3 regions of the Streptomyces sp. NPDC091682 genome follow, and region 3 is predicted to be linked to each of the others. Evidence: riboswitches for the same ligand, from Rfam matches in the RefSeq annotation. Region 3 holds a riboswitch; each other region holds the start of a gene.
The links. A riboswitch is a leader RNA that binds a small molecule or an ion and turns the genes downstream of it on or off. The one in region 3 is predicted to bind thiamine pyrophosphate.

Region 1 (3,248 bases), on a different contig from region 3:
CGATCCTGATGGCCGCCCGGTAGAGCGCGCGCGGCCCCATCGAGGGGTCCGCGTGGTGCAGCTCCCACACCGCCGACGTCTGGGTGACCGTCACGTCGTCGAGTACGCCCAGCGATCCGATGATCACGCCTGCGAGCAGCAAACCGCTCATGTCGATGTCCGGGTACAGCCCGTGGATCAGCCCGGTGTTGTCGTCGGTGTTGCCGCTGAGGAACGCCCAGTCGATGAACCCCGAGCCGAGCAGCCCGATCAGGAGCAGCGAAACCAGGGTGCCGAGGACGGCCACCGAGGTACGGGCGGTCAGTCCGTGGCACATGTAGAGCGCGATCAGCATGATGGCGCTCGCCCCGACCACCGCGACGACCAGCGGATTCGAACCCTGCAGGATGGCCGGGAGGATGAAGAGGGTCAGCACGCCGAAGCTGACCACCAGCGCGATCAGCGCGAACAGCCCGCGCATCCGCCCGACGACGACGACCGCGACGGCGAAGATGCCGGCCAGCAGCGCCATCGGGAGCTTGCGGTTCACGTCGATCACCGAGTACTGCAGGTCACGGGGGGCGTCCGGTGCGTACGCCACCACCACCTCCTGGCCGTCCTCCAACTGCCGCGGCGCGCCCGGCTGGACGACCTCCACGAAGGTGCGGCCCTTGTCCGGGCCGCTGGTGACCTCGACGGTGGCCTTCTTGCACTCACCGGTCGGCGCGGCCTGGGCCCCACTGCCCCCGGGGGCAGTGGGAGTTCCGGTCGTCGGTACCTGCGCGGCGTTCACGGACTTGCAGTCGACCTGTTCGATCGACACGACCACGCCCTGCTGGGTCTGCCGGTCGAATCCCACCCCCGTGCGCTCGTGGCCGGGGGCGCCGCCCGGCCAGAGCACCACCATGCCGACGAAGACGGCCACGGCGAAGGGGATCAGTACGGCCGCGATGACCTTGCGCAGGTGCTTCGAGACGGGGGCCGCCGGGCCGTGGCCATGACTGTGGCCGTGGCCGTGGTTGTGGGGTGGACCCGGGGGTTGCCCGTCCGAGCCACCGCCGGAGTGCCCGTCGGAGTGTCTGTCGGAGTGCCCGTCGGACGGTCCGGGGCCCGCATGCGCGTGGCCGTTGTGGCCATGGGGCTCAGTGTGCTCGATGGGGGGCTGCGGCGAGGGCGTCACCAGCAGATCATCGCAAGAGATGAGGGGGCCCACTGTTCAGCACGCCATGGATGACGCTAGCGTGGGGGCACCTTTGCACAACGCGGGAGCTCGGAGCACCGGGCTGAGAGGACGCTGATCACCGTACGGGCATCACCGATGCGTACGGGAAGAGGCTGCGTCGACCGCCGAACCTGTTACCGGGTAATGCCGGCGTAGGGAGATCAGGTCTCATGACCATTCAGGACGCACGCACGCCTGCCGTCAGCCAGGACGCCGACGGCCAGACCGAGCGCCAGCCCGGCTGGCACAAGGGATACCTGGCGGGCTCCCGCCCCGACCTCCGGGTGCCGGTTCGCCAGGTCCACCTCACCAACGGCAAGGACGTGACGCTCTACGACACGTCCGGTCCGTACACCGACCCGCAGATCGAGACCGACGTCCGCCGCGGCCTCGCGCCACTGCGCGAGAACTGGATTATCAGCCGCGGGGACACCGAGGAGTACGCGGGTCGCCCCGTGCGCCCCGAGGACGACGGCATCAAGCACACCTCGCCGCGCGGCGGCCTCAAGAACCTCGACGCGGTCTTCCCGGGCCGCCCCCGCCAGCCCCGCCGCGGTCGCGGCGGCGCCGCCGTCACGCAGCTCGCGTATGCCCGCCGCGGCGAGATCACCCCGGAGATGGAGTACGTCGCGATCCGCGAGAACGTCTCCCCCGAGGTCGTCCGCGAGGAGATCGCCGCAGGTCGCGCCGTGCTTCCGGCGAACGTGAACCACCCCGAGATCGAGCCGATGATCATCGGCAAGCGGTTCCTGGTGAAGGTCAACGCCAACATCGGCAATTCCGCGGTCACCTCCTCCATTGAGGAGGAGGTCGACAAGATGACCTGGGCGACCAAGTGGGGCGCCGACACGGTCATGGACCTCTCGACCGGCCGCAACATCCACACCACCCGCGAGTGGGTGCTGCGCAACTCGCCCGTTCCGATCGGCACCGTCCCGCTCTACCAGGCGCTGGAGAAGGTCGACGGCCGCGCCGAGGACCTGACCTGGGAGATCTACAAGGACACGGTCATCGAACAGGCCGAGCAGGGCGTCGACTACATGACGGTCCACGCCGGCGTGCTCCTCCCCTACGTGCCGCTGACCGCCCGCCGCAAGACCGGCATCGTCTCGCGCGGTGGCTCGATCATGGCCGCGTGGTGCCTGGCGCACCACAAGGAGAACTTCCTCTACACGAACTTCGAGGAGCTCTGCGAGATCCTCGCGACGTACGACGTCACGTACTCCCTCGGTGACGGCCTGCGCCCCGGTTCGATCGCGGATGCCAACGACGCGGCGCAGTTCGCCGAGCTGAAGACGCTGGGCGAGCTGAACACGATCGCCAAGCGCCACAACGTCCAGACGATGATCGAGGGCCCGGGCCACGTCCCGATGCACAAGATCAAGGAGAACATCGACCTCCAGCAGGAGATCTGCGAGGAGGCGCCGTTCTACACGCTCGGCCCGCTGACCACGGACGTCGCGCCCGCGTACGACCACATCACCTCGGGCATCGGCGCCGCGATGATCGCCTGGTGGGGCACCGCGATGCTCTGCTACGTCACGCCCAAGGAGCACCTGGGCCTGCCCAACCGCGACGACGTCAAGACCGGCGTCATCACGTACAAGATCGCGGCGCACGCCGCGGACCTGGCCAAGGGGCACCCGGGCGCCCAGGAGTGGGACGACGCCCTGTCCGACGCGCGGTTCGAGTTCCGCTGGGAGGACCAGTTCAACCTGGCCCTCGACCCGGACACGGCACGCGAGTTCCACGACGAGACCCTCCCGGCGGAGCCGGCCAAGACCGCGCACTTCTGCTCCATGTGCGGTCCGAAGTTCTGCTCGATGAAGATCTCGCAGGACATCCGCCGTGAGCACGGCGGCGACCTGAAGGCGGAGGAGATCCAGGCGGGCATGGCGGAGAAGTCCGCCGAGTTCGCGGCCTCGGGCAGCCGGGTCTACCTGCCGCTGGCCGACTGACCTGGGCGAACGCGACTGTCCGACGGCGCCGTGGGGGGAGCCGTCGGTCGGTCGGTTCGCTTGATCAGGCTCGTTGAGCGTCCCGCAGC
Region 2 (3,248 bases), on a different contig from region 3:
AGGAGCTGCTGCCGGACCTGATGAGCGTCATCCGGCACATCTCGTGCGACGACGACACCACCCGCAAGACCCTGTGGAAGCTGCACGACGGAACGCTCGTCGAGTCCGTGCTGATGCGCTACCCCGACCGGGTCACCATGTGCATCTCCTCGCAGGCCGGCTGCGGCATGAACTGCCCGTTCTGCGCCACCGGCCAGGCGGGCCTGGACCGCAACCTGTCCACCGCCGAGATCGTGCACCAGATCGTCGACGGCATGCGCGCGCTGCGCGACGGCGAGGTCCCCGGCGGCCCGGCGCGGCTGTCGAACATCGTCTTCATGGGCATGGGCGAGCCGCTCGCCAACTACAACCGCGTGGTCGGCGCCATCCGCCGGCTCACCGACCCGGAGCCCGACGGCCTGGGCCTGTCGCAGCGCGGCATCACCGTCTCCACCGTCGGCCTGGTCCCGGCCATGCTGCGCTTCGCCGACGAGGGCTTCAAGTGCCGCCTCGCCGTCTCGCTGCACGCGCCCGACGACGAGCTGCGCGACACCCTCGTCCCCGTGAACACCCGCTGGAACGTCCGCGAGGTGCTCGGCGCGGCCTGGGAGTACGCCGAGAAGTCCGGCCGCCGGATCTCGATCGAGTACGCCCTGATCCGCGACATCAACGACCAGGCCTGGCGCGGTGACCTCCTGGGCAAGCTGCTCAAGGGCAAGCGCGTGCACGTCAACCTCATCCCGCTCAACCCGACGCCGGGCTCCAAGTGGACCGCCTCGCGGCCCGAGGACGAGAGGGCCTTCGTGGAGGCCATCGCCCGGCACGGCGTGCCGGTGACCGTACGGGACACCCGGGGTCAGGAGATCGACGGTGCGTGCGGCCAGCTGGCCGCCTCGGAGCGCTAAATTCCGCTTCTGTTCGATGTGATTCGGCCACGGGGTACCCTGTGGCCGAACCAATTTCATATTCCGACAGGGGAGCGCCACAGCGCTGAGAGTGCGGTATCCGTCATCCGCAGACCCTCTGAACCTCGCCCCGGTCATTCGGGGTAGGAAGTTCGGTCACCACTCTTGCTGTTGCGCCCTGCCCGGCGTCCGCTCCTACAGAGCGCCGGGCAGGGCCGCGTCTCTTCCTGGACATCCCAGGAGGAATTCACCAATGAGCACCACGAAGAAGATGGCGGGCGTCGCACTCGCGGCCGCGCTGGGCGTCACCACGCTCAGCGCCTGCGGCGGCGGCGACACCAAGGACAAGCCCGCGGGCGCGAGCGACGCCCCGAAGTCCAAGACCGTCACGCTCGTCTCCCACGACTCCTTCAACGTGACCGACACGGTCCTCAAGGAGTTCGAGCAGCAGAGCGGCTACACGGTCAAGGTGCTGAAGTCCGGGGACGCGGGCACCGCGCTGAACCAGGAGATCCTGACCAAGGGCTCACCGCGCGGTGACGTGTTCTTCGGCGTGGACAACACCCTCCTCTCGCGCGCCCTCGACAACGGCATCTTCACGCCGTACGAGGCCAAGGGCCTGGCCGAGGTGAAGCCCGAGTACGTGCTCGACAAGGAGCACCGGGTCACCCCGATCGACTCCGGTGACATCTGCGTCAACTACGACAAGGCGTACTTCGCCGAGAAGAAGATCGCCCCGCCGCAGACGCTGGACGACCTGATCAAGCCGGAGTACAAGAACCTGCTGGTCACCGAGAACGCCGCGACCTCCTCGCCCGGTCTCGGTTTCCTCCTCGCCTCCGTCGGCAAGTACGGCGAGGACGGCTGGAAGGACTACTGGAGCAAGCTGAAGGCCAACGGCGTCGAGGTCGTCGACGGCTGGGAGCAGGCCTACAACGAGCGCTTCTCCGGATCCGCGGGCGGCAAGAAGGCCAAGGGCGACCGCCCGCTGGTCGTCTCTTACGCCTCCAGCCCGCCGGTCGAGGTCCTGTACGGCGAGCCCCAGCCGGCCGAGGCCCCCACGGGCGTCTCCACCGGCACCTGCTTCCGCCAGATCGAGTTCGCGGGCCTGCTCAAGGGCGCCAAGAACGAGGAGGGCGGCAAGGCCCTCGTGGACTTCCTGGTCAGCAAGAAGTTCCAGGAGGACATGCCGCTCCAGATGTTCGTGAACCCCGTGACGAAGGACGCCGTCCTGCCGGAGCTGTTCACCAAGCACGGCGTGGTCGTCGAGAAGCCGGAGAACGTTGCCCCGGAGACCATCGCCAAGAACCGTGAGCAGTGGGTCAAGGCATGGACCGCGCTCGTCGTGAAGTAAGCGGTACCAAGGAGCCGGGCGCGGCGTCGGGGGATGCCGCGCCCGGCTCCGGCCCCCGCGAGGGGGCGCGGGCGACCGTCGTGCGGCTCGCCCTGATGGCCGTCCCCCTCGCCTTCTTCGGGCTGTTCTTCGCCTACCCCGTCACCGCGATCGTCGGGCGCGGCCTGAAGACCGACGAAGGGTGGCAGTTCGGCCGGTTCGCGGAGGTGCTGGCCCGGCCCGACATCGCCGACGTGCTCTGGTTCACCACCTGGCAGGCGTTCGCCTCCACCCTGCTCACCCTGCTGATCGCGCTCCCCGCCGCGTACGTCTTCGCGCGCTTCGAGTTCCCGGGCAAGCAGCTGCTGCGCGCCGTGGTGACCGTTCCCTTCGTGCTGCCGACCGTGGTGGTGGGCACCGCGTTCCTCGCGCTGCTGGGGCGGGGCGGACTGTTGGACGAACTGGTGGGCGTCCGGCTCGACACCACCGTCTGGGCGATCCTGCTCGCGCACGTCTTCTTCAACTACGCCGTTGTCGTCCGCACGGTCGGCGGGCTGTGGGCCCAACTGGACCCGCGCCAGGAAGAGGCCGCCCGGGTGCTGGGCGCCGGGCGGTTCGCCGCCTGGCGGCGGGTGACGCTGCCCGCGCTCGCCCCGGCGGTGGCCGCCGCCGCACTGATGGTGTTCCTGTTCACCTTCAGCTCCTTCGGCGTCGTACTGATCCTCGGCGGGCCCGCGTACTCCACCCTCGAGGTGGAGGTCTACCGGCAGACCGCGCAGCTCCTGGACCTGCCGACGGCGGCCGTCCTGACGATGGTGCAGTTCGCCGCCATCGGCGCGATCCTCGCCGTGCACGCCTGGACCGTGCGCAAGCGCGAGACCGCGCTGCGGTTGGTCGATCCGGGCCGCACCACGCACCGGCCGCGCGGCTGGGCGCAGCGCTCGCTGCTGGGCGGGGTGCTGCTGACCGTCGCGCTGCTGATCGCGGCGCCGCTGGGCGTGCTGGTCGAGCGGTCCTTCGACACCCCCGGC
Region 3 (3,248 bases):
GCTCCGGACCCCGCGCCCCGAACGCCGGCGGGGCCGCATTTCAGCCCGTCCGGCGATTGAGGACCGGGTCCGGGCGGAGCCCGGGAAGCGGAGAAGGGGCGGGGCGGGGACGGGCTCCGCGCGGCGGCACCCGCACCCCCCGCACCCCGCCCGTCAGGCCGTGGCCGATTTCAGCGGGGTGCCGGGGTCGGAGACCTTGGCGGGGTCCAGCGGGACCGCCGCCTCGATCAGGCGGCGGCCCTGCGCCAGGTCGCGCGGACGACCCACGGCCAGGACGGCGACCAGCGCCCCGTCGCGCAGCCAGCACACCGACCAGGCGGGTCCGGCCGGGTCCCCGCGCAGGAGCAGGGAGTCGGCCCCGCCGTGGTGTCCGGCGTACTGCACGAAGCGTCCGAACTGCTCCGACCAGAAGTACGGCACCGGGTCGTAGACCTGGGCCGGCTCCCCGGCCAGGATGTTCGCCGCGACCGCCTTCGGCCCCTGGAGCGCGTTGTCCCAGTGGTGTACGAGCAGCCGCGTCCCGTACCGCCCGGACGGGAAGGAGGCGCAGTCGCCGACCGCGTACACCCCGGGCAGCGAGGTCCGCAGGTACGCGTCGGCGGTGACCGAGCCGTCGGGGCCGAGGTCCACGCCGGTCCCGGCCAGCCATCCGGTGGCGGGGCGGGCGCCGATGCCCACCACCACCGCGCCGGCGGGCAGGATCCGCCCGTCCGCCAGCAGGACCCGCCCCTCCTCGATCCCGGCGACCTTCGCCCCGGTGATCAGCTCCGCGCCCGCCTCCCGGTACCAGCGCGCCATCGGCTCGGTGACTTCGGCGGGCAGCGCCCCCGCCAGCACCCGGTCCGCCGCCTCGACCACGGTGACCTCGCAGCCCGCCTCCCGGGCGGCCGTGGCGAACTCGGCGCCGATCCAGCCCGCCCCGACGACCACGGCCCGGGGCGAGGCGGCCAGCACCGGGCGCAGCCGGGCCGCGTCGTCCAGGGTGCGCAGCAGGTGGACGCCCGGGACGCCTTCGGTCCCGGGAAGGGTGAGCGGCTGCGCGCCGGTCGCCAGGACGAGGATCCCGTAGGGGACCGGTCCCGCCCCGGTGTCCAGCTCGTGGACGGCGGCGCGCAGTCCGGTGACCTCGACGCCGAGCCTGAGGTCGATGTCGAGGCCCTCGAAGTCCACGTCGAAGGCGGAGTCCTCGGCCTTGCCGAGGAGGACCGCCTTGGACAGCGGGGGCCGGTCGTAGGGCTGGTGGGGTTCGGCTCCCAGCAGGGTCACGGGGCCGGTGAAGCCCTGTTCGCGCAGGGCCACGGCGGTCTGCACCCCGGCCATTCCGGCGCCGACGATCACGACGCCGCGCTGATTCTGTTCCGTCTGCTCGCTCACGCCGCCACCCTAATCATCTGACGCTCCGTCAGGAATAGGTGCCGCCTTACTCGCCATCCACCGCCGGGTTAGTCTGGCCACCGTACCTATCGCGGGAGTCCGGCGCACCGGGCTGAGAGGGAGGCTGGCCGGCCTCCGACCGTACGAACCTGATCCGGATCATGCCGGCGAAGGGAGGGGCTGGACGCCCATGCACGCATCCCGAACACCTCGGAAGGGATCCGACGTCCTCGTCATCGGGGGCGGAATCATCGGCCTGGTCACCGCCTGGCGGGCCGCCGCGCGCGGACTGCGCACCGTACTCGTCGACCCCGCACCCGGCGGCGGCGCCGCCCAGGTCGCGGCCGGCATGCTCGCCCCCGTCACCGAACTGCACTACGGCGAGGAAGCCCTGCTGGGGCTCGGCCTCGCCTCCGCCGCGCGCTATCCGCAGTTCGCCGCCGAGCTCGCCGAAGCCAGCGGCGGCATGGACATCGGCTACCGCGCCTGTGGCACCCTCGCCGTCGCCCTCGACGCCGACGACCGCCTCCACCTGCGCGAACTGCACGCCCTGCAGCGCCGCTGCGGCCTGGAGTCCGAGTGGCTCACCGGCCGCGAGTGCCGCCGCCTGGAGCCCATGCTCGCCCCGGGCGTACGCGGCGGCCTGCGCGTCGACGGCGACCACCAGGTCGACCCCCGCCGGCTCGCGGCCGCCCTGCTGGCCGCCTGCGAACGCGCCGGCGTGACCCTCCACCGGGCCGGCGCGGAACGGCTCCTCACCACCACCGACCGGGCGACCGGTGCCCTCCTCGACGACGGCACGGAACTGCTCGCCGACCAGGTGGTCCTCGCCGCCGGCTCGTTCACCGGCCGGCTGGCGGGCGTACCGACGGAGGTCGTGGCCCCCGTACGGCCGGTCAAGGGACAGGTCCTGAGGCTCACGGTGCCGGCGGCGTACGCGCCGTTCCTGTCGCGGACCGTACGGGCCGTCGTCCGCGGCAGCCACGTCTACCTGGTGCCGCGCGAGAACGGCGAGCTCGTCATCGGTGCCACCAGCGAGGAACTCGGCTGGGACACCACCGTCACCGCGGGCGGGGTCTACGAACTCCTGCGCGACGCCCACGAACTGGTCCCCGGCATCACCGAACTCCCGCTCACCGAGACCCGGGCGGGGCTGCGCCCCGGATCCCCCGACAACGCCCCGCTGCTCGGCCCGACCGAGCTGCCCGGCCTGCACCTGGCCACCGGGCACTACCGCAACGGGGTGCTGCTGACCCCGCTCACCGGCGAGGTCCTCGCCGAACTGCTGGCCACCGGCGAACTGCCTGAGATCGCGCGCCCCTTCACCCCCCGCCGGTTCTCCGCCGCACGTCAGGAGTCGTACGCATGACCATCTCCGTCAACGGCGAGCCGCGCGAGGTCGCGGCCGGCGCCACCCTCGACACGGTGGTCGCCACCCTGACCGCCGCGCCCTCCGGCGTCGCCGCCGCGCTCAACGAGACCGTGGTCCCGCGCGGACAGTGGCCGGCCACCGTCGTGGGCGACGGCGACCGGGTCGAGATCCTGACCGCGGTACAGGGGGGCTGACCGACGTGGCGGACGACCTCTTCACCCTGGGCGGCCGGACCTTCACCTCCCGCCTGATCATGGGCACGGGCGGGGCCCCCAGCCTGGACGTGCTGGAACGCGCCCTCGTCGCGTCCGGCACCGAACTCACCACGGTCGCGATGCGCCGGCTGGACCCCACGGTCCAGGGCTCCGTCCTGTCCGTGCTGACCAAGCTCGGCATCTCGGTCCTCCCCAACACGGCGGGCTGCTTCACCGCGGGCGAGGCCGTCCTCACGGCCCGGCTGGCCCGGGAAGCGCTCGGCACGGACTGGATCAAGCTGGAGGTG

Region 1: linked by a shared signal. The riboswitch ahead of thiC (phosphomethylpyrimidine synthase ThiC) and the one ahead of thiO (glycine oxidase ThiO) in region 3 are both predicted to bind thiamine pyrophosphate.
Region 2: linked by a shared signal. The riboswitch ahead of ACIQK6_RS17000 (thiamine ABC transporter substrate-binding protein) and the one ahead of thiO (glycine oxidase ThiO) in region 3 are both predicted to bind thiamine pyrophosphate.

The regions. Positions count from the first base shown of each region.
Region 1 is NZ_JBIVTH010000004.1:181,345-184,592, reverse strand. It holds gene ACIQK6_RS11475 (YibE/F family protein) at 1-1,159, opposite strand, end outside; TPP riboswitch at 1,232-1,377, shown strand; gene thiC (phosphomethylpyrimidine synthase ThiC) at 1,372-3,159, shown strand; gene ACIQK6_RS11465 (hypothetical protein) at 3,224-3,248, opposite strand, start outside.
Region 2 is NZ_JBIVTH010000006.1:363,574-366,821, forward strand. It holds gene rlmN (23S rRNA (adenine(2503)-C(2))-methyltransferase RlmN) at 1-884, shown strand, start outside; TPP riboswitch at 943-1,052, shown strand; gene ACIQK6_RS17000 (thiamine ABC transporter substrate-binding protein) at 1,138-2,238, shown strand; gene ACIQK6_RS17005 (iron ABC transporter permease) at 2,334-3,248, shown strand, end outside.
Region 3 is NZ_JBIVTH010000005.1:330,605-333,852, forward strand. It holds gene ACIQK6_RS14615 (NAD(P)/FAD-dependent oxidoreductase) at 154-1,374, opposite strand; TPP riboswitch at 1,456-1,567, shown strand; gene thiO (glycine oxidase ThiO) at 1,565-2,743, shown strand; gene thiS (sulfur carrier protein ThiS) at 2,740-2,940, shown strand; gene ACIQK6_RS14630 (thiazole synthase) at 2,946-3,248, shown strand, end outside.